3 regions of the Paraburkholderia sp. A3BS-1L genome follow, and region 2 is predicted to be linked to each of the others. Evidence: riboswitches for the same ligand, from Rfam matches in the RefSeq annotation. Region 2 holds a riboswitch; each other region holds the start of a gene.

Region 1 (7,385 bases), on a different replicon from region 2:
ACCGTGGAGCGTAGCTGGGCCTGCGCGTATCGTGACGCGCGCCGCGTTGCTGGATACGGACTGGCAGACGCAAACGCGGGCCAGTCTCGCGACTGCGGGAGAGCGGCTGGCGGACTTGCTCGGGGAATTTTCCCCCGTGGTGCAGCACACACCGCTCTTCGCGTGGGTGCGCCATGAGCGTGCGCCACAGTGGCAGGATGGATTGGCCCGTCATGCCGTCTGGACACGGCGGTTCGACGTCGTCCGGGGGCTGCGCTTCGGCCTGCCCGCGGACGAATCAGGATGGGCGCGGCTCGATGCTGCGCTGCGCGCGGTAAGCCGCGAAGTGAATGCGGGTGGGGTGTGATGGATAACGTCGAACAAACACCGCGCGTGAGTCTCGCGCAGAAGATCGAACAGGCGAAAACGCAGCGTCCGGTCGGCTCCCCGTGCATCGACGTTTGCCGGTTGAATCAGCAGAGCGGTTATTGCGAAGGCTGTCTGCGCAACAGGGCCGAAATCCGGGCATGGAAAACGATGGGCGATCCGGACCGGCTCGCGCTGCTCGATGAGCTTGCAACGAGAATCCGTGACAGCTGGCGAATCACTTCCGGATAGAAGATCGAGCCCCAGCCGAGGCGCAGTCCTGCCGCGAGGGTGGCTAGCCCACGTATTCCTGATCGCGCAGGCCATCGGCCACGGTGCACCGCCATCCGTTCGGTTTCCTTAAAAGGATTTGCCGCAAAAAAGCGCTGCCGCGAGGGCGGGGTTGGACGGCCAGTATCCATGCATATAGCTTGCGACGATCGTGCCCGAGCGGAACACCGGCTCGCCGGGCGCGCCGGTCTGCGCGCGGGTGGCGTGGCGGTCGGGTTGCAGGGGAGTCGTCATGCTGGAATAGTGGAACGTGTGGCCCGTTAGCACGCCAAATTTCGTTTCGAGCGCCATCATACCGAGCGAGACCAGCCGTTTCTGCATTGCCGCGCGTCCCTGCAACAGCCCGAGCATCGGAGTGGAGCGATTTTCGGTATCGGTCAGCTCTTCGAGCAGATACAGCATGCCGCCGCATTCGGCAACCACAGGCTTGCCGGCAGCTGCATGGTCACGGATGCTGGTGGCGGCTATTGCATTGCCGGCCAGCGTGGCAGCATGAAGCTCGGGGTAGCCGCCGGGCAGATACAGCGCATCGGCATGACTGGGGACGGGTTCGTTTGCCAGCGGCGAGAAAAACGCGACGCGCGCGCCCAGGCTTTCCAGCAGGCTCACGTTCGCTGGATAGATGAACGAGAAGGCTGCGTCGCGAGCGATGGCGATCTGCGTGCCTTCGAGCAGCCTCGGCTGCGCGTGGTGCCTATCGTGCGGCGCTGCATCGAACGAAACAGCCGCGGGCAATTCGGCCAGCGCCGTATCGGCGAGTGCCTGGGCCGTGAAGGCAATACGCGATTCGAGCTGGTCGATTTCGCCAGCCTGATGAAGCCCCAGATGCCGTTCCGGCAGCGCCATCTGCGCGGATGGGGCGAGATGCCCGAGCCAGCGCAGCCCGCCGGGCATGCCCGCCTGGATCATCTGCGCGTGACGCACCGAACTGACATGATTGGCCAGCACGCCATATATCGCCACATCCGTGCGGTAATGCGCAAGACCGAATGCGATGGCGCCGAACGTCTGTGCCATCGACTTCGCCGAAATCACGGCGACGACGGGCACGCCGAATTTAGCTGCGAGATCGGCGCTGCTGGGTGTGCCGTCGAAGAGTCCCATCACGCCTTCGATCAGGATGAGATCCGCCTGCGCAGCGGCCTCGGCCAGCAGCCGGCGGCACCCGTCTTCGCCTGCCATCCAGAGGTCGAGCGACTGGACCGGGGCGCCGCTTGCACGCTCCAGTATCATCGGGTCGAGGAAGTCCGGTCCCGTCTTGAAGACGCGCACGCGCCGGCCGAGCTGGCGGTGCAGCAGCGCAAGGCCTGCCGTGATCGTGGTCTTTCCCTGGCCGGATGCGGGCGCGCTGACGAACAGCGCTGGACAGGACGGCATGGTTAGAACTCCACACCTTTCTGCGCCTTTACGCCCTGTTCCTTATAAGGATGCTTCACGAGGCGCATTTCCGTGACGAGATCGGCTGCCTCGATGAGCGCATCGGGCGCGTGGCGGCCGGTGACTACGACATGCTGCGCCGGGCCACGCGCGCTCAGCACAGCGAGCACTTCATCGAGCGGCAGGTATTCGTACTTGAGGACAGTGTTGAGTTCGTCGAGGATCACCATCCGGTAGTTGTCGCTCTGGATCATTGCGACGGCCTGATCCCAGCCTTTGCGGGCCGTGGCCATGTCGGCCTCGCGGTTCTGCGTGTTCCATGTATAGCCATCACCCATCGTGACGAAATCGCACATCGGATGTGCGCCGAGAAAATCACGCTCGGACGTATGCAACGCGCCCTTGATGAACTGCACGACACCGAGACGCTCGTTGTGGCCCAGCATTCGCACGGCCATGCCGAAAGCCGCCGTACTCTTGCCTTTGCCATTGCCGGTATGCACGATCAGCAGGCCTTTTTCATGCGTGGCGGCAGCCTGCTTCTTTTCGTGTCCTTCGCGACGGCGTTGGGTCATGCGCAGATGGGATTCGCTATCGGTCTTCATGATGTCCTTGTTTGTTGTCTGTGTGATCCGGCTGCATCGGGCTGACCGTGCCAATGGCAACCGTGACGCCATCGAGCGCGAGCTTGCCGCGCAGCAGCCGGGCACCGGGGGCAGCGAGCAGCGCACAAGGCTCGCATACACCCGCGACGCCGAGCTTCTCGCGTGCAACCGGCGAACGCGTGAGCGACGGATTTTCGTCGAGACAGGCACGTATTTCCTCCGCCCGGACGCCGACCAGCGGCATCCGATGCTGCTCGCAGAACGCCAGCAGGGCCGGCTCGTGCACTTTGTCTTGCAGTGTGGCCACGCACATGACTTCGGCCATGTCGCCTGATTCCAGCATCCCAAGCGCCATCCTGACGGCGGCCTCGATCTGGCCGGGAGTGACATCGCGCCGGAAGCCCAGGCCGATGGTCAACAGACCCGGTCGCCGCCCCGCAGGGGGCAGGGCATCGGTGCGGGCCAGCGGCGCCACTTTGCCGATCACCAGAATCGCCGGCGAGCCGAGGCTGGCGGAAGGAGCATGCATATTTCGGAGGCGCGTCGAAAGGGGATGAAACGAAAGGGGATGAAACGTTGCCTGTCCCTGGACAACAGGCAAATAGCCGAAGATCTCTTTTTTCACGATACCACACGCCCGCTGCAAGGCCCGAGGCTCGCCTCTTTCTTGACTGGCGCGCAGGCGGCACCTACACTCCCGGCTAATCTGGTGCTCGCGCACGCGTTCCGACGTGCGCAGTTAAACGGGAAACAGCGGTTCGATGCAGCGATGCGCTGCGGCGACCCCACCTGTGCTGCCCCCGCAACGGTAAGCGAACGTGTCGCTCGAGAGCGATACACGGCCGACTTCTACACATACGTGCCACGTATGTGCGCAACCACTGCGCTCAACGCCTGTCCATCCACAGGTCGCGCGGGAAGGTGAAGCGGCTTTTCGCCAGCCCGGAGACCGGCCGGAGAAGACGACACGCGCTGCGGGTAGGCGGCGCGCTGCCGAACCGTCGCATTCATCACGCGTTTTCGTCACGCCTCAAGCCTCATGCCAGCAACGGCACGGGAGTGATGTTGCACGCGACCACCGCCATCGAGACCTTTCATGTCCACCTCCATGCGCAAGATTCCTGTGACCGTCATCACGGGCTTTCTCGGCAGCGGCAAGACCACGCTGCTGCGCCACATCCTGTCCAACGCGAACGGCCTGCGCGTTGCCGTGATCGTCAACGAATTCGGCGAGCTCGGGATCGACGGCGAAATCCTCAAGGGCTGCGGGATCGGCTGCGATGAATCCGGCGAGCAAACCGAAGGCCAGCTGTACGAGCTGGCGAACGGCTGCCTGTGCTGCACCGTGCAAGAAGAGTTTTTCCCGGTCATGGAAGCACTCGTCGAGCGACGCGACCAGATCGACCATGTGCTGATCGAGACGTCGGGGCTCGCATTGCCCAAACCGCTCGTGCAGGCTTTCAACTGGCCGTCGATCCGCAGCAGCTTCACGGTCGATGCGGTGGTCACGGTCGTGGACGGCCCGGCCGCCGCGAGCGGGCAGTTCGCCGAAGATCCCGAGGCCGTGGACGAACAGCGCAAGGCCGATCCGAATCTCGATCATGAATCGCCGCTGCACGAGCTGTTCGAGGACCAGTTGAGCGCGGCGGATCTCGTCGTGCTCAACAAGACCGATCTCCTCGATGGCGCGCAACAGGCGGCCGTGGCCGCGTTGATCCGCGAAGACATTCCCGCGCATGTGAAGATCGTCCCTGCCCACAATGGCCGGCTCGATTTGCCGGTGCTGCTCGGCCTGAACTCGGCGTCCGAGGAGACGATCGATCAGCGTCACGATCATCACGGTTCGGCGCACGATGCCGATCACCATCACGACGATTTCGACTCGGTCGTCGTGTCGGGCGCGCCTGCATCGCGCGATGCCGCAATCGCCGCGTTGCGGCAGTTGGTCGAGCACCACACGATCTATCGCGCGAAGGGTTTCGCGGCGCTGCCGGGCGCACCGATGCGTCTCGTGATCCAGGGTGTGGGCGCGCGCTTCGACAGCTATTTCGATCGCCGCTGGCGCGATGACGAAGCGCGTACGAGCCGCTTCGTCCTGATCGGCGAGGATCTGGATCAAGCGGTGCTTCAGCGCGCGCTCGATGCCGCGCTTGATGCCGCTCCCGGCGCGCAGTCTGTCACCGCGCCGGCCTGAGCGCATTCACGGCAGGCATCGCATGCACCTGTTGCGAACGGTCCCGGGCGGCTTCGTCGACGACACGGCGGGCGTGATCCGCATCGATCAACGTCCGGCCGACATCGTCGTGCTCAGCTCGGCCGATACGACGCTGTCGCTGCTGGCGAGCGTCGTCGAGCGGCTCGGGCCGGATTTTCCGAGCCTGAGGCTCGCGAACGTCACCTGGCTGCGCCAGCCTGCTTCGGTCGATTTTTACGTCGACGACGTGCTGCAACATGCGCGCGTCGTGGTGGTCGATCACCTCGGCGGCGAGGCTTACTGGCCCTACGGCATCGAGCGGGTCGTCGATCTCGCGGAAAAACGCGGACAGATGCTCGTGATGTTCTCGGGCGACCTCCAGGAAGATCCGAACCTGATCGCGCAGAGCACGGCCAGTCCCGAGTTCTGCACACGCCTGTGGCGATACCTGCGCGAGGGCGGACCGGCCAACGCCGAAGCCTTCATGCGCGCGATTGCCTGGCATGCGCTCGACTGGGGCGACGAACCGGCCTTGCCGATGCCGGTGCCCAATGCCGTGCTCTACCATCCAGAACGCGATACGCCGACGGCCGCCGACTGGCAGGCCCGCTGGCAGGCCACGGCGCCTGTTGTGGCGATCCTCTTTTATCGCGCGCATCTGCAGGCCGCGAACACGGCCGTGTTCGATGCGCTCATCGATGCGCTCGAAGCACGCGCGCTGAATCCGCTGCCGATTGCGATCACCTCGCTCAAGGACGCCGTGAGCCGCGATGTCGTTGCGCGGCTGTGCGACGAGCATGACGTCGGGCTGGTGCTCAACACGACGGCCTTCGCGGCATCGACGCCAGACGATCCGGAGCAGTTGCCCGTATTCGGTGTGGACGCGCCGGTTTTGCAGGTCATCCTGAGCGGCGGGAATCGCGACCATTGGGTCAAGGACAATCAAGGCCTCAATTCGCGCGATATCGCGATGCATGTGGCGCTGCCCGAAGTGGACGGCCGCATCATTACGCGGGCAATCAGTTTCAAGGGGCTCGCGTATCGTTGCCCCCATACCGAAGTCGACGTGGTGCGCTACCAGCCGGACATGGAGCGTGTCGCGTTCGTTGCGGAGCTGAGCCGGCGCTGGTGCCGGTTGCGCAGCCTGCGCAACGACGAAAAGCGACTGGCCCTCGTGCTGGCCAATTACCCGGCCAGCGAGGGGCGCATCGGCAATGGTGTGGGGCTCGACACCCCTGCCTCGGTCGTCGGGATCTTGAGATCGCTGCGTGAGCAGGGTTATCGCGTCGATGCCTTGCCCGACGACGGCGAGGCGCTGATGACCCGCCTCACGCAGGGCGTGACCAACGATCCGGAGGTGCGCGATCTGCGTCCGGCATTGCAGAGCCTGCCGCTCGACGATTACCTGAGGTCGTTCGCGGCACTGCCCGTCGAAATACGCGACGCATTGAACGCGCGCTGGGGTCCGCCGGAAAACGACCCGACGGTTCGCCAGGGGCGCTTCATGATCGCCGGCTGGCGCTGCGCTCGCGTGTTCATCGGCATCCAGCCGTCGCGTTCGCGGGTGGCGGGCGACTACGCGAGCTACCACGACGCCGATCTCGTTCCGCCGCATGCCTACCTGGCGTTCTACTTCTGGTTGCGCGAGGTTTTCGGTGTCGATGCGCTCGTGCACGTCGGCAAGCACGGCAGCCTCGAATGGCTGCCTGGCAAGAGCGTCGCACTCAGCGACAGTTGCTGGCCCGACCTGACACTCGGGCCGATGCCGCACCTCTATCCGTTCATCGTCAACGATCCGGGCGAGGGGAGCCAGGCGAAACGGCGGGCGCAGGCCGTCATCATCGATCACCTGATGCCGCCACTGACGCGCGCCGAGTCCTATGGCCCGTTGCAGGACCTGGAGCGGCAGGTCGATGAATATTACGAGGCGCTGATGGTCGATGCGCGTCGTGCGAAGCTGCTTCGAGGCACGATCCTCGATACGATCGTCAAGCACCGTCTGCACGAAGAACTGAGTCTTTCGAAGCCGCGCGGACAGGACGAGGAAGACGAGTTGCTCACGCGCGTCGATGCCTGGTTATGCGAATTGAAGGAAGCGCAGATTCGCGATGGCCTGCACGTGTTCGGCCGTTCGCCTGCCGGGCGCGAGCGACGCGACACGCTGCTCGCGCTGATGCGTTTACCGATCGGTGATGGAAAAGGCCGCAATGCCGGGCTGATCGATGCACTTGCGAAAGACCTGGGCATCGCCCAGCGATTCGATCCGCTGACGGCCGAAGGGTCCTCGCCGTGGACCGGGCCGCGCCCCGCGCTGCTGGCGCAGGTCAGCGATGCGCCGTGGCGGCATAACGGCGATACGCGCGAGCGCCTGGAATTGCTTGCGGCGAAGCTGCTTGACGATATGGGCGGCGATGCGTCTGATCTCGCGCTGAATCAACACGCGTTCACGCATGCGTCGGCGGTGCTGGAGCGCGCATTCGCAGATGTCCTGCCGCGCCTCGACGCCTGCGGCCATGAAGAGCTTCGTCACCTCACACGCGGCCTCGAAGGCCGCTTCGTTCCACCGGGGCCGA
Region 2 (7,385 bases):
CGCCGCAAGCCGCGCCGGCCGTCCTGGCCGGCGTAGTTTGCGGCGTGTTCCGCGTGGGCGACTGCCGCGCGAAGGCCGCGCAGTCCTGCGTTCGAGGCCGATCCAATCCGTAGCACCTCCCCCACTTCGACATCTTCGGCAAGCCGCCGCGGAATCACCAGAACGCGATCGTCAATGGCGCGGCGTTCGGCGCCGACTACTGCACGCGCATGGCAGTGGTGAGGTCCAACATTCTCGTCAACAAGAGCCGCGAAACCCAATACCAATACCAATACCTCTAGCTGGCTGCCCCGCATTTGCTGAAATAACGTGTAATCGTCATTGCGCGAAGGCGATCATCCGCACTTGAAACGGGCTAAAAGCGCCGCCTGTCATTTCGCAAGTCCACAGCGTTTCGCGACAAACTCGAATTTTCTCGAAATCCACATCGTGCGGCCCAAATCAGTTGTGTGCGGACCGGCTTGCGACTATCGTGCAAGTAGATATCGTCGAGTGAAAGGATTTGGAAGAATTCGATATCGAAATTGCCATGGATTGAGTCTGCGAATCGTTGGGCCAATAGCAGTCAATTTGCATGTATTGCCGCTTTGCCGTCATAATTGGGTATGCCATGATGGCATTGCCTATATGGGCCAAGCCAAACTTCGACATGCAAACGAAGTTCAAACAGCTGCTTGGGGGTGGGATTCCTGACAGGGAGAATGAGTATGGTTACGTTGGACGCAATCAAGCTGAAGATTGCAAAGCTTGAGAAACAGGCGGTAGCGATTGCCGAAAAGCAATCGTCCATCGGTCTCGCGAGAATTCGCGATCTGATGCAAAAGCACGGTTTGAGCGTTGCCGATATCGAGCGCTTCGTTGGCAAAAGACGCGGCCGCAGGCCCGGCGTCAAGGCTGCGAATGGCGCAGCGAAAGCGCTGCATCCCAACGCACATCCGGTCGCGGCGAAATACGCCGATCCGAAAACCGGCGCAACCTGGAGCGGACGCGGGCGTGCACCCGCCTGGATTCGCGATGCCAAGGACCGCTCGAAATTCCTGATCACGGCGGGCGCGGCGCCCAGGGCGGCATCGGCCAAAGCCGCTGGCGCGAAGAAGGCCGTGGTGAAACGTGCGGCAGCAAAAAAGGCTGGCGCAAAAACCACCGCCGTTAAAAAAGCAGCGGCTGGCAGGCCTGGGCGCAAGAAAGCTGCTCCCGCAAAGAAAGCTGCAGCAACGCGCAAGATGCCTGCAAGAAAGACACGCGCATCCGCGCCGGCCGCCGCAGCGCCCGCAACTGCAGCCTGATCCTTCTCTGATCGAACGGCTGGATCAAGCTGTTCGATAACTCACCTGACCGTAGCCGGTGTCGCGCCATTCCCGAACGGGACAGCGCAACACAGGCTACCGGTGTCGCCGCAGATCGACTGGCGGCATCTTTTTTCCATCATCCTCAATTAACAATTTCCGCAATGCTGGGCCCGATTATTTCGGCCAGCATTTGCGTCATTACCATTTGCGCGCGGCAATTTCTGAAAGGAAGGTGTAATCGGTGCGGCGCGCAATCAGAATGTATAGGTGAGTTTGCCGAACGCGGTCCGGCCGAGGCTGTTATAGCCGTACGTGGTCATGTACTGCCGGTTGAACAGATTCGAGATCGACGCGGACAGCAACAGGTGCGCATTCACCTTATACGAAGCACGCAGGCTCACCGTCGTGTACGACGGCAAATACAGCGTATTGAACTGATCGTCGAAGGTCGAGCCGCCGTAAAGCAATGACACGCCGGTGCTGAGCGCGTGGAGGTTGAATTCGTCCCACGTATGGTCGACGCTCAGGCTCACGGTTTGGCGCGGGCGGCGATTGAGCCAGGTCTGGTCGGTCACGTCCTGCGGATTCAGAATGCCGATCGCCAGACTCACGGGTGTGGACGCCCCGAGCGTGCCCTTGTACGAGAGGTCGAGCCCCTGAATGTGCGCACGCCCGACGTTTACGGGCAGAAAGGTCTGCGAATCGTAGGTGATGAGGTCGTGCACGCGCGTGTCGTACACGGCGGCCGTGAAGGTGCCGTACGACGTGTTGGCATCGAGCGCCGCTTCGATCGTGTCGCTGCGTTCTGGCTGGAGGTTGGGGTTCGCGTAGCCCGGATAGTACAGATCGTTGAAGGTCGGCAGCCGGAACGCATTGCCATAGGAAACGCGCGCTGTGTAGACCGGCGTGATCGCCCACGAGAGCGCGGCGTTGCCCGTATTGACGGCCTGCCCCTGGACGATCTCGTGGCGTCCGGCGAGGAACAGCGTCACGTCGCCGAGCGTTGCCGACTGGTGCAAAGAGACTGCGGAGTCGTTGCGCGCCGGCAAGCCGCTGGGCACCTCGACGGGCAAGTACGCCAGTTCGCGCGAGAAGTCGTAGGCGAGCTTGGTTTCGCCTGAAAGCGGCTGCCCGAACAGCGTGTGCCCACGCTCCTGATGCGTGATCGAAGTCGACGTGGAGAAGCGCGTCGAGTCGAATTGATCGGTCGGTATCGCGGGATCGTTCGAGTAGATGAACTGGCGATCGGTCGCGTAGCCCACCGACTGGTCGAATTGCGTGAACGGCGTGATGTCGAGGTGAAACGCCGCGCCGGTCGTGAGTTGATGGTCGCGCTGCCGGTCGTTGCCGCCCGCGTTGTCATAGGACAGATCGGACTGGTGATACAGCGCAAATGTGGAAATCGACCAGTTGTCGTGCGCATAGCCAAGCCGCCCATTCACGTCCTGGGCGTGATACGGATTGCGGCCGTCCTCGTGACCGTAGGCCCAGGGCCGGGTCGCGTCGATGCCCGCGGTGTTGTAGTCGTGCAGCCCCAGTGAATACGTGAGGCCTTCGAGCGCCGCGAGCGGTCCGCTCGAGGGCACGGTGCCCGAGGTGCTCAGCATCGTGTCGAAGGTCTTGTTGGACCCGCCGCCGAACGACACCGTGGTCCGGTTCGGCTGATTCGACGCGTGGCGCGTGAAGAGTTGCACGACGCCGCCCACGGCGTCCGCGCCGAACGAGGCGGCAGCGGGGCCCGAGATCACCTCGACGCGGTCGAACGCATCGGTCGGCAGGTCGGCCCATTCGGGCATGCCCGTGGTCACGGAGCCAATGCGGATCCCGTCGATGAACACGGCCACCTGCTCGGGCGACGAGCCGCGAATGCTCACCGAAGCCAGCGAGCCCGGCCCGCCGCTTTGCGACACGGTCACGCCCGGCAGCGTGGCGAGCGCCTGCGTGATGCTCGGGTCGGCGGGCGAGAGGCGGTCGAGGTCTTCGCGCGTGAGCACCTGCGTGCTCGCGTAGCGCTGGTCGAACGATTGCGGCAGATGCTGGGTGTCGCCGACCACGAGGATGTTCGACAGCGTGGTGTCGTTGTCCGAGGCGGCGGATTCGGCGGATTCGGCGGATTCGGCGGATGCGGCGGCGGCCGGCGGCTGCGTCGCGGGCATCGTGGGCGGTACGGGCGTCACGGGCGCGGCAGCGGCAGCGCTGTGCCATGCATAAACGCTCATGGCGCACGCGGCGGCGAGATGGCGGAGTTTCGGCCGGCGGTCTTGTCCGGAGCCGCCGGGAGCCGGCGGAATGTAGCTTGTGCGCTGGCCAAAGCGTTCGTCAATGCAGCGGCAACGGGCTTCCTGGGCGGAAGCCGTTTCAATCGTGGTGGACATGCAACTGATCCTGAGGTCGGGCTGTCCTTGCAACGGGCGACCGCGCACGGGCGGTGCTTGCGCATCGGGACACCCCGCCCCGTGCGGCTGCTTGGACCTCGGTCGATGGCAGGTCTCCTGGCTCGCGGGTCGACGCCCCTTGCCGGCCTTCCCGGTTTCCCAGTGGCGCGTTTGGCATGGACTTGCCGCTCACAGTTGCGGGGGCAGCCGCAGACTCGGGGTCGGGCGGCCCCACTGCGTTCCCTTTTGATCCCGTCGCCGGGAACCATCAGGGCGCAAGGGTAATGGCCGCGCGTGGCGGGCGTCAACCCGATATGCATCGGGCGTTGTGAAAACGCCCTTGGGCGCGGGCCCAAGGGCACGGCGATTCAGCCCCGAGGCCTAATTCCAGTCCAGCGCGCCGCCCGTCTGATACTCGGTCACGCGAGTTTCGAAGAAATTCTTCTCCTTGCGCAAATTGGCCTGCTCGTCGAGCCAGGGCAGCACGTTTTCGGCACCGGGAAACGGCGCGGGCATCCCCAACTGACCCGCGCGACGGTTCGCGATGTAGCGGAACTGTGCGCAATGCAAATCGGCCGAGTAACCCAGAATCGGCTCGCGCAGGATATAGCCCGCATAAGCCGTTTCCGCCGCATCGGCTTCTTCCCAGATCCGTTGCACGGCGCGCGGATCGAGTTGCAGGTTCTCCTCTTCCAGTAGCTGCCGGATGACGCGGATGCCAAAGCCGCAATGCAGCACCTCGTCGCGCATGATGTACTGGAACTGCTGCGCGGTCGCCTTCATCAACCCGCGCCGCTGGAGCGCGAATACCGGCGTAAAGCCGTTGTAGAACCAGCAGCCCTCGAACACGGCCGCGAAAAACAGGTAGGCGAGCGCGAATTCGTGCAGCGTGTCGCGGTTCGAGAGGTCGAGGCCGGGCGCCAGAATGCGTTCGAGCCGCTGGTTCGCGAGCGCGATCTTGGCGTGAATTTCGGGCACGACGCGATAGCGGTTATAGATTTCCTGTTGGTCAAGCCCGAGCGTTTCGATGCAGTGCTGGTAAGTCCAGGTATGCAACGCTTCTTCGTAGACCTGGCGAGCCTGATAGATTTGCAATTCGGGCGCGGTCATCTTTTCCATTACCGCGAGCCCGATATTGCGCATCGCCAGAATGTCCGACGTGGTGAGGTAGGCGAGCACGTTTTCGAAAACGTGTCGTTCCGTTTCGGTCAGGCGCTGCTGGTAATCGTGCACGTCGTCGCTCATGGAAATTTCGAGCGGCGTCCAGTGATTGCGGTTCGCGCTCAGAAAGCACTCCCACGCCCACGGATAGCGAAACGGCGCGAGCTGATTGATATCTCCGCGGCCGTTGACGACGCGCTTGTCTTCGGCGCGCGTGGCTTGCTGCTGCGCATGGGTTTTGCCGTTGCTGGTCATGGCTCAGAGCCCCCCCGCCAGGTAAGCGGCCACGCCTCGCTTGAAGGGACGCAGATGATCGCCCGCGCGCAACAGGACATCGCGCGCCAGGCGTGCAGGCAGATGATCCCGCGTGTAGATCGACGCGATCATGCCGGTGATCAGATAGAGTGGGCGCGTTGCCAGACGATGCTTGTGCTCGTAGCGCCGCAACAGCGCATCGGACGCGTAGTCGCGCCCGGCGAGGCAGGCTTCGCGAATCGAGCCGGCGAGCGTGCCGACGCCCGACAAGCCAAGGTTGAAGCCGTGCGCCGTGACCGGATGCATGCCCACCGCTGCATCGCCCACCGCCGCGAAGCGTCGCGCCACGAAATGCTCCGGATAAACCGCGACCAGCGGATACGCGTGTCGCGTCGTGACCAGTTCCATCTTGCCGAGGCGGTGGTCGAAGCGGCGCTCGATTTCGTCGGCGAAGGTGCGCGCGTCCGCGTGTTTGAGCCGCTCGATTTCGCGGCCCGTGAGCGTGAGCACCACGGAAGACTGGAACGCGCCGGACGCCGGGTGCGGATTCATGGGCAGCAACGCGAGCGTCTGGCCATACCCGAACCATTCCCACGCGGCATGATGATGCGGCTTTTCGTGCGTCATGCCACACACCAGCATCGTCTTGCCGAAGTCGCGCATCCGCGCGGAGATGCCCATCATCCGCCTCGTGGACGAAAACCGGCTGTCCGCCGCCACGATCAGGCGCGTTTCGATCGATGCCCCGCCCTCGAGCTGCACGGTGGCGCAGTGGTCGTCGGACTTGACGCCGACCACGCGTTGGGACGTGCGGACGTCGATGTCCGCGCCGTCTTCCTTCGCGCATTGCACCGCTTCGAAGGCGGCCTTGCGAATCTGGTGATTGGCGACCAGCCAGCCGAGTTCGTCGTGCGGGCTCAGGTCGCGCCCGATCTCGAGTGCGTACGAAGACTTGCCGTTGAAAACGCGTGCGTCGAGCAGACGCGACTTCGACTGGCTCTCGATGCGCTCCCATAGTCCAAGCTGTTTCAGCATGCCCACTGATTTATGCGTGAGCGCGATTTCACGTCCGTCAAAGTCTGGATTGCGAAGTTCATCCTCACTCTGCTGATCGACGATCACGATTTTCAGGCCTGTTCCAGCGAGCGAACGGGCGAAGCACAGACCCGCCGGGCCAGCCCCCACAACGACGATATCGGCTTTCACCGGGATCCTCCCATCGATATTCAAATCACCAACGCTGCGTGCTCCGCCATGCACGAACGCCGTGCGGCGGGCTGCGAACGTCGCCATGCCCTGGTGCGAGTCCGGTGCGAATCCGCTTGCAGTGGTCGCTGCGGGTGCGAACGCGGGCTCGCAGACCTTAGGGGCTGTTTACATTCGATGAAATGTGTTTACATCTTGTCTTTTGCGCGAGCAGGCCAAGATGATTCGAACGTTATTGAGCGATGAAGTATGGGCACGAATCGAATCCGTCTTGCCGGGCAAGGAAGGCGATCCAGGGCGAACGGCGACCGACAATCGTTGGTTTGTCGAAGCTGTCCTCTGGATCGGCCGGACCGGCTGCCCGTGGCGCGATTTGCCGAAGGCGTTCGGCCGATGGCATACGGTGTACATGCGTTTCTCCCGGTGGCGTCGCAAGGGTGTGTGGGAAACCGTGATCCACGCTGTGGCCGACGAAACCGAGATCAAGCATGTGTTGATCGATTCGACCATCGTGCGCGCGCACCAGCATTCGTCCGGAGCTCGAAAAAAAACGGTCCGCAAGCGCTCGGTCGCTCGCGAGGTGGATTGACCACCAAGTTGCACCTGGCTGTCGATGACGCCGGACGCCCCCTGCGGTTGATTGCCACCGAGGGACAAGTTTCCGATATTACGTGCGCGAATGAACTGGTTGAGCATTTGCGCACCGGTGCGGTCATCGCTGACAAGGGCTACGACTCGAACGCCTTTGTGGAAAGTATCCGCACTACGCGTGCGAAGGCCGTAATCCCGCCGCGTTCGAACCGGAAGACCAAGCGTCGCTATAGCCGCGTGCTGTATCGGACTCGGAACATCGTCGAACGCTTTTTCAGTCGCATCAAACATTTTCGTCGTGTCGCCACTCGCTACGACAAGCTCGCAGGGAACTATCTCGCCTTCGCTTCGCTTGCCTGTGCCTTTGGACCGCTCGTGAGAATGTGAACAGAACCTAGAGAGCGCCGGCGCCGCTGTCCATCCTGCGTGAGGATGGGGTGCGGGTGCGCGCTTGCTTCTTTCGGACTAGTCCGTCTTGCGTATTCCGGTTGCAGGGCGCATTCGGTTA
Region 3 (7,385 bases), on a different replicon from region 2:
CGGCCGGTGCGCGATATGGCGCCGAGGATCCGCATCGTGCTGTCATAAAGCGAAGGGTCGCCCCAGACCAGAAAAGCGCCACACTCGCCGTCGGCGAGTTCCTCCGATATCAGCTTTTCATAAACCCGCTGCTTGTCACGGTTCAGTTCCTCGACCGACGATACATAGTTGCCATCTTCTCGCCTGCGTTCCGGAATTGCGGCCTCGGCGATACGGTAGCTACGCTGCTTCACATACCGCTCGATGATTTCCTTGCGCACGGAAATGAGCTTTTCCCTGGATTTTCCCTTATCCAGCAGGAAAAACACGTCGACTGCATTGAGGGCATTGACGGCCTGGATGGTCACATACTCCGGGTCGCCAGCGCCGATACCAATAATCAACAGTCTCTTCATCAGTCACTCCAGTGCTGCATGCGCTATCGCGTGGCGGCCCCGCTCTCACGGCGAAAAAAAATCGAAGTCCTAACCAGTCATTCACGAATTAAAAGAAGGAACGACCGCGTACCAATCAGCCCGGCGCGTACAACGATGAATCGGCAAATCCTTCGGCGGCCAGCACACGCCCGACCAGAATCAGGGCAGTCCGCGCGATGTCGGTCTGCTGCACCTTGCCGACGATATCGGCCAGGGTTCCCGTCACCCGTTCCTCGTCCGGCCAACTCGCGCGGTAAACAACTGCAATCGGGCAATCACTGCCATAGTGCGGCAGCAATTCCGTGACAATCTTCGCGATGTGCCGGACACCCAGATGGATCGCCATGGTCGACCCATGCCGGGCCAGATCGGCCAGACCCTCGCCCTCGGGCATCGCGGTCTTCGTGGCGTAGCGGGTCAGAATCAGCGTCTGCGATACGCCCGGCAGCGTCAGTTCGCAGCCGAGCGTCGCCGCGCAGGCCGCCGTTGCAGTGACCCCCGGAACGATCTCATACGGGATGCCCAGCGCCCGGATACGGCGCATCTGCTCGCCGATAGCGCCATAAAGCGATGGGTCGCCGGAATGCACGCGCGCGACGTCTTGCCCTTTCGCGTGCGCGTCGGCGAGCAACTGAACGATCGCATCGAGATTGAGATCGGCGGTGTTTACGACCAGCCCGGCTCGATGGCCGTCCAGCACCGCGTCAGGAACCAGCGAGCCCGCATAGAGGATCACCGGACAGCTACGGATCAGGCGCTGGCCCTTGACCGTGACAAGTTCAGGATCGCCGGGTCCTGCGCCGATAAAGTAAACCGTCATGCCTCACTCCGTCATAAGCCGGGGCGGATGGTACGGACAGTTGCGACGGTCCGCAACGTCTCTATTTCGGCAAGCAGGACTTCGATCGTGTCGAACGCGCGATCGACCTCGGGCAAATGCGGGCGCGCCAGCATCACGACCGGCAGTCCGCGCTCGCGTGCCACCTCCAGTTTCGCCTCGGTCGCTGCACCGCCGCTGTTTTTGCTGACCACGACATCGAATCCGCTGGCATCGAACAACGCCCGCTCGCCCTCATGCGTGAACGGACCGCGCACGCCGATCACCCGCGCCCGAGCGTTTCCAGGGTGATCGTCGAGGCAGCGAATCGTCCAGTGTTGATGCGCGGGGATCTCGTCGAGATGCAACAGCGGCTCCCGTCCCAGCGTGAACAGCGGGCGCGAAAATCCGGCAAGCGCTCTGCACAGCTCGCCCCATCCGTTCACGAAACGCCAGTCATCGCCGGATTGCGGCTGCCAGGCCGGACGACGCAGTGCCCAGCACGGCACACCCGCAAGCCGGCCCGCACTCGCCCCATTCGCGCTGATACGCGCCGCGTACGGATGCGTGGCATCGACGATCAGGCCGATACGCTGAACGTCGACATACCGGGCCAGCCCTTCGACTCCGCCAAAGCCGCCGACGCGAACCTTGCACGCGAGATCCTGCGGCACCCGGCCTAATCCGGCCAGGCTGTAGACGTCGCCTGGCCCGAGGCGCCGTGCGATCTTCAGCGCATCACCGGTGCCGCCCAGCAGCAGAACCCGGGTCATTGCGCGACTCCGACGAAATTCCCCACGCGGTCGATAGCAAACACTTCGACGCTAACGTCGGGCGGCACGACCCCCTGTGCGACGCGCAGAGCATGCCGGCACACGACATCGCCGAGCGCAATGCCGCGCCGGGTCGCCATCACAAGTGCCTGCTGGCTCGTGTTGGCCGCGCGGATATCGTTCTGCAAGGTCTCATCGGCGCCCGATTCCGCCGCCCATTGCGCGAGCAGCGGCAAGTCGATGCTCGAGCTGCGGCTATGCAGGTCGAGATGACCCGCCGCCAGCTTGCTCAGCTTGCCGAAACCGCCGCACAGGCTCAGCTTCTCGACCGGCGCGCGGCGCAGGTGCTTGAGCACGGCACCGACGAAATCCCCCATCTCGATCAGCGCGATGTCGGGCAGGCCATAGTGCGCGCGCATGGCGTCCTCGCTCGCGTTGCCGGTGCAGGCGGCAATATGCTGGTAGCCATTGGCCCTTGCAACGTCGATGCCCTGATGGATCGACGCGATATAGGCCGAGCACGAAAACGGCCGCACGATGCCGGTCGTACCGAGGATCGACAACCCGCCGATGATGCCGAGCCGCGGATTCATCGTCTTGAGCGCCAGCGCCTCACCGCCCTCGACGCCAATCGTGACCTCGAAGCCGCCCGCGTATCCATACTCCGCCGCGAGTTCTGCAAGGTGCTCGCACATCATCCGGCGCGGCACCGGATTGATGGCCGGCTCACCGACCGGCAAGGTCAAACCGGCGCGCGTGACGGTGCCCACGCCGGGGCCGGCATGAAACCGCACCCCCGGCTCCGTGCTCAATTGCACTCGGGCGAACACGACCGCGCCATGCGTGACATCGGGATCGTCGCCGGCATCCTTGACCGTTCCGGCTTCCGCCCCATCCGCCGCATCGCGCCCATTGATGAAGCGGCAGAACGCGAGCGGCATCGGCACATGCTGGCCTTTCGGCAGGACGATTCGGGCGACATCGGTGCAAAGGCCGCCCAGCAACAGACGCGCAGCCGCCAGCGACGTAGCCGTCGCGCAACTGCCCGTCGTATAGCCGCTGCGCAGCGGACGCGGCGCTTCCGGCGTTTCGTCGCGCATCGTCACGGCTGTGCCTCCGCCCCGGCCCGGGTCGTGGCGGATTTCGTCACGTCCAGCAACGTAATCGGCAAGGTGGCACGCCACGTATCGAAACCGCCGAGCGGCTGGGCCTCGCTCAACGCAATGCGCGTCAGGGTGCCGCCATGGCGGTTACGCCAGTCGATCAGCACCGCCTCGCCCTGAAGCGTGACCGCATTGGCCACCAGCCGGCCGCCATCGCGCAGCGCCGCCCAGCACGCATCGATCACTCCCGGCACGGTCACGCCACCGCCGATGAACACCGCATCTGGAGCAGGCAGTCCTGCCAGCGCATCGGGCGCCCGGCCCGCCACCAGTTGCAGATCCGGCACACCGAGCGCGTCGCGGTTGTGCGAAATGAAAGCCTGCCTGCGCGCATCCGACTCGATCGCGACGGCACGGCACGCCGGATGCGCGCGCATCCATTCGATGCCGATCGAGCCGCACCCTGCCCCAACATCCCACAGCAACGCACCAGGAAGCGGAGCAAGCCGCGCAAGCGTGATCGCGCGCACATCGCGCTTGGTCAACTGGCCGTCGTGCCGGAAAGCATCGTCCGGCAGACCATGCGTCAGCGGCAACGACCGGCCCCCGTGCCCAACGGGCCCCCCAGGCGTATGGCAAGCGTGACAGGTTAGCGCCACGATGTTCAGCGCACCGATCGACGTGTCCTGCCAGGCGTCTGCGCGCAAATGCAGGCGCTTCTCGCGCGGTCCAGCGAGATTTTCGAAGACCGCCATCTCGGTCGCGCCGAATCCGCGTTCGTTCAGCAGTCCGGCGATCGCAGACGGCGTTGCGCCGTCCCGGCTCAGCACCAGCACGCGTGCGCCCTCACGCAAATGCGCGTTCAGCACAGCGATGGGCCGGTTCACAAGAGACACCGTCTCGACATCCTGCAACGGCCAGCCAAGGCGCGCCGCCGCGAGCGATAACGAAGACGGGCCGGAAATCACGCGCATCTGATCAGGCGGGATCACACGCGCGAGCGTGGCCCCCACGCCGAACATCATCGGATCGCCGCTTGCCAGCACGCAGACCGGCGTACCGCGATGCGACTCGATGCTGCCGATATCGAACGGTTTCGGCCACGCTTGCCGACGCGCGCGAATCCGCGCGGGCAGCATGGCCAGATGCCGTTCACCGCCGATGACAACGCCGGCATCCAGCAACGCTCGCCGGGCCGCACGCCCCAACCCCGCGAAACCGTCCTCGCCGATACCCACAATCGTCAGCCAGCAACCCATCACACTCCCGTTCGTCATCCGCTACCCGTGACTGGCCAACCGCCTGTGCGCTTCGAGGCCTTCCTGAAAAAAGGCATAATACCCGCTTTGCCGGTGCCCTTCGGGGCTTCAAGGGAACACAGTTGAAGCTGTGGCTGCCCCCGCAACTGTAAGCAGCGAGTCCACACCCCCAGGGTGCCACTGGAGAACCGGGAAGGCCGGTGTGGACGACGACCTGCGAGCCAGGAGACCTGCCGGCCCATCGATCGTGCAAGCCATCACCGGGCGGGGTGTACCGGTGCGCGTTCTCTCCCTGTCGAGACAACGTGGCAGTCGTACGACGCCAACTTCGTTGAACCTTGAGCCACGTTTCACAGCCTTCGTTACGGCCATCGGCCTGCCCTGCGTTGTCGCGCATCGTCGCTGCGCGCGACGGCGGGCTGTGTCGCGTCAAGCTGCCCGGCGGCGTGCTGCACGCGGCGCAGGCGCTCGCCATCGCCGATGCAGCCGGGGCGCATGCATCGGGAATCGTCGAGCTGACGAATCGCGCCAATCTGCAATTGCGCGGCGTGAAATCGGGTCACGAAGCCGAACTGAGCCGGCGACTGCGCGATGCGGGCCTCGGGCCGCATGTTCCGTGCGCGCTGACCTTGCCCCCATTGCAGGCCGCATCGCAGGCCGCATCGCAGGCAACGGCAGCCGACGACGTGCGCAATCTGCTGCTGAGCCCAAGCGCCGGCATCGACGAACACGCCTTGTGCGACACGCAACCGCTCGCCCGGGAGATCCTTCTCCTGCTGCAAAGCGAGCCACGTCTTGCTGCGCTGTCCCCCAAATTTTGCGTGCTGCTCGACGGCGGCGAGCGTCTCGCCGCGCTCGATCATCCCCATGATCTCTGGTTCGCTGCAATGGAAGCGAAAGCCGATGACAACCCGTGGTTCGCCATCGGTCTTGCGGGGCAGCCGCCTGCGTGGCAAGACAGTGCGGCAAACCCCGCACTGGCCGCGGTTCGCGCGCGCGATCTCCCCACCATGATCATGGCGCTGCTGCACACGTTTCTCGACGTCGCCGCGCCCGACGAAAACCGCATGCGCGACCTTCTCCGCCGGCTGTCTGGCGCAGATCTCGTGACACGCGCCGCCGCCCGCGCTGCCATCGAACTGCGATGCGATTCCACGGTTTGCGCATGGCGTCGCGCCCCCGCCAACCCTGGCCGCCGATTCGGCGCCTGGCGGCAACGCGATGCCCGCCTGTCGCATGTCGGCGGCCAGCCGCCGCTGGGCCGTATCGATACGCAGGGTCTGCGCGCACTCTCGCGGCTTGCCCAGGACCACGGCAACGGCACGTTCAGGTTGACGCCATGGCAAAGCGTGCTGATACCCGATGTGCCAGCCCCGGCTATCGAGGATGCCAAACAGCGCCTCGCGTCGCCCGGATTCCTGCTCGATGCTCGGGCGCCGCTCGCGCGGCTCATCGCATGCGCCGGCTCGACAGGCTGCGCGAAAGGGCTCGCCGATACCAAGCGCGACGCGCTCGATCTCGCGCAACGGCTGCCCGATGGCGTCGCAGCCCATCTGAGCGGCTGCCCGCGTTCGTGTGCGGCGGCGCACTGTGCGCCGTACACGCTGCTGGCCGTCGAACCGGGTCGTTACGACCTCTATCGCCAGGAGCCGTCGCCGGCCTGCGTGCCCCTGGCCACGTCCGATGCCGCCGGACGCTTTGGCGTGCGCATCGGCACAAATCTGACCATCGAAGCGGCAGCCCGACTGCTAGGCGCTGCCGCCCGGAGCACACTTGATGACTGACTACGTTCGCGACGGACAAACCATCTACCGCCAGTCGTTCGCCACGATACGCGCCGAAACCGACCTGTCCCGCATCCCGCCCGACCTCGAAAAACTCGCCGTTCGCGTGATTCACGCGTGCGGGATGGTCGATATCGTCGATGCATTGCGTTTCTCCGATGGCGCGGGCGCAGCCGGCCGCGACGCGCTTGCCGGCGGCGCGCCGATCCTCTGCGATGCACGCATGGTTGCGCAAGGCGTCACGCGCGCGCGTCTGCCCGCTTCCAATGAGGTGTTGTGCACGCTCGGCGACCCGGCCGTGCCGGAACTCGCGCGCACGATCGGCAACACGCGCTCGGCGGCGGCGCTCGAGCTCTGGCGCTCAAAGCTCGAAGGCAGCGTCGTCGCAATCGGCAACGCACCCACCGCGCTGTTCCACCTGCTCGACATGCTCGACGCCGGCGCACCGCGCCCTGCACTGATCCTCGGATTTCCCGTGGGATTCGTCGGTGCGGCGGAATCGAAGGCCGCGCTCGCCGCCGACAGCCGCGGCGTCCCCTACGTGATCGTCGAAGGCCGGCGCGGCGGCAGCGCCATGGCCGCCGCCGCCGTCAACGCACTGGCATCGGAAATCGAATGATGAATCACCGTGGGCAACTCTTTGGCATCGGCGTCGGGCCCGGCGATCCGGAACTGCTGACGCTCAAGGCACTCCGTCTGCTCAAGGCGGCGCCGGTCGTCGCCTACTTCGTGGCCAAGGGCAAGAAAGGCAACGCGTTCAGCATCGTCGAATCGCACCTCGACGGCGTGCAAATCCGGCTGCCGCTCGTCTACCCGGTCACAACCGAGGCACTCGAGCCGCCGTTGTCGTACGAGACGATCATCGCCGACTTCTACGATACGGCGGCAGCCGTGATCGGCGAGCACCTGGATGCGGGCCGCGACGTAGCCGTCGTATGCGAAGGCGATCCGTTCTTCTACGGCTCTTATATGTACCTGCACGACCGGCTGGCCGGCAAGTTTCGCGTCGAAGTCGTGCCGGGCGTCTGCTCGATGCTGGGCGGAACCGCGGTGCTCGGCACGCCGCTCGTCTATCGCAACCAGAGCCTCGCCATCCTCTCGGGCGTCATGTCCGAGGACGAACTGCGCAGCAAGCTCGCGCAAACCGACGCCGCCGTGATCATGAAGCTCGGCCGCAACTTCGCCAAAGTCCGCGGCGTGCTCGATGAACTGGGGCTCGCGAGCCGCGCGCTG

The links. A riboswitch is a leader RNA that binds a small molecule or an ion and turns the genes downstream of it on or off. The one in region 2 is predicted to bind cobalamin.
Region 1: linked by a shared signal. The riboswitch ahead of cobW (cobalamin biosynthesis protein CobW) and the one ahead of P5W99_RS28620 (TonB-dependent receptor domain-containing protein) in region 2 are both predicted to bind cobalamin.
Region 3: linked by a shared signal. The riboswitch ahead of cobG (precorrin-3B synthase) and the one ahead of P5W99_RS28620 (TonB-dependent receptor domain-containing protein) in region 2 are both predicted to bind cobalamin.

Annotation. Positions count from the first base shown of each region.
Region 1 covers NZ_CP120443.1:827,695-835,079, forward strand. The annotation lists gene cobD (threonine-phosphate decarboxylase CobD) at 1-346, shown strand, start outside; gene P5W99_RS18890 (DUF1289 domain-containing protein) at 346-597, shown strand; gene P5W99_RS18895 (cobyrinate a,c-diamide synthase) at 706-2,013, opposite strand; gene cobO (cob(I)yrinic acid a,c-diamide adenosyltransferase) at 2,016-2,618, opposite strand; gene P5W99_RS18905 (cobalamin biosynthesis protein) at 2,605-3,243, opposite strand; cobalamin riboswitch at 3,309-3,590, shown strand; gene cobW (cobalamin biosynthesis protein CobW) at 3,715-4,812, shown strand; gene cobN (cobaltochelatase subunit CobN) at 4,835-7,385, shown strand, end outside.
Region 2 covers NZ_CP120444.1:770,068-777,452, reverse strand. The annotation lists gene P5W99_RS28625 (H-NS histone family protein) at 708-1,286, shown strand; gene P5W99_RS28620 (TonB-dependent receptor domain-containing protein) at 1,544-3,445, opposite strand; cobalamin riboswitch at 3,755-3,949, opposite strand; gene P5W99_RS28615 (ribonucleotide-diphosphate reductase subunit beta) at 4,046-5,080, opposite strand; gene ubiM (5-demethoxyubiquinol-8 5-hydroxylase UbiM) at 5,084-6,286, opposite strand; one part of gene P5W99_RS28605 (IS5 family transposase) at 6,507-6,828, shown strand; one part of gene P5W99_RS28605 (IS5 family transposase) at 6,828-7,264, shown strand.
Region 3 covers NZ_CP120443.1:839,960-847,344, reverse strand. The annotation lists gene cobF (precorrin-6A synthase (deacetylating)) at 1-395, opposite strand, end outside; gene cobM (precorrin-4 C(11)-methyltransferase) at 511-1,236, opposite strand; gene P5W99_RS18960 (cobalt-precorrin-6A reductase) at 1,248-2,006, opposite strand; gene P5W99_RS18955 (cobalt-precorrin-5B (C(1))-methyltransferase) at 2,003-3,106, opposite strand; gene cbiE (precorrin-6y C5,15-methyltransferase (decarboxylating) subunit CbiE) at 3,109-4,368, opposite strand; cobalamin riboswitch at 4,443-4,620, shown strand; gene cobG (precorrin-3B synthase) at 4,755-6,152, shown strand; gene P5W99_RS18940 (precorrin-8X methylmutase) at 6,145-6,771, shown strand; gene P5W99_RS18935 (precorrin-2 C(20)-methyltransferase) at 6,771-7,385, shown strand, end outside.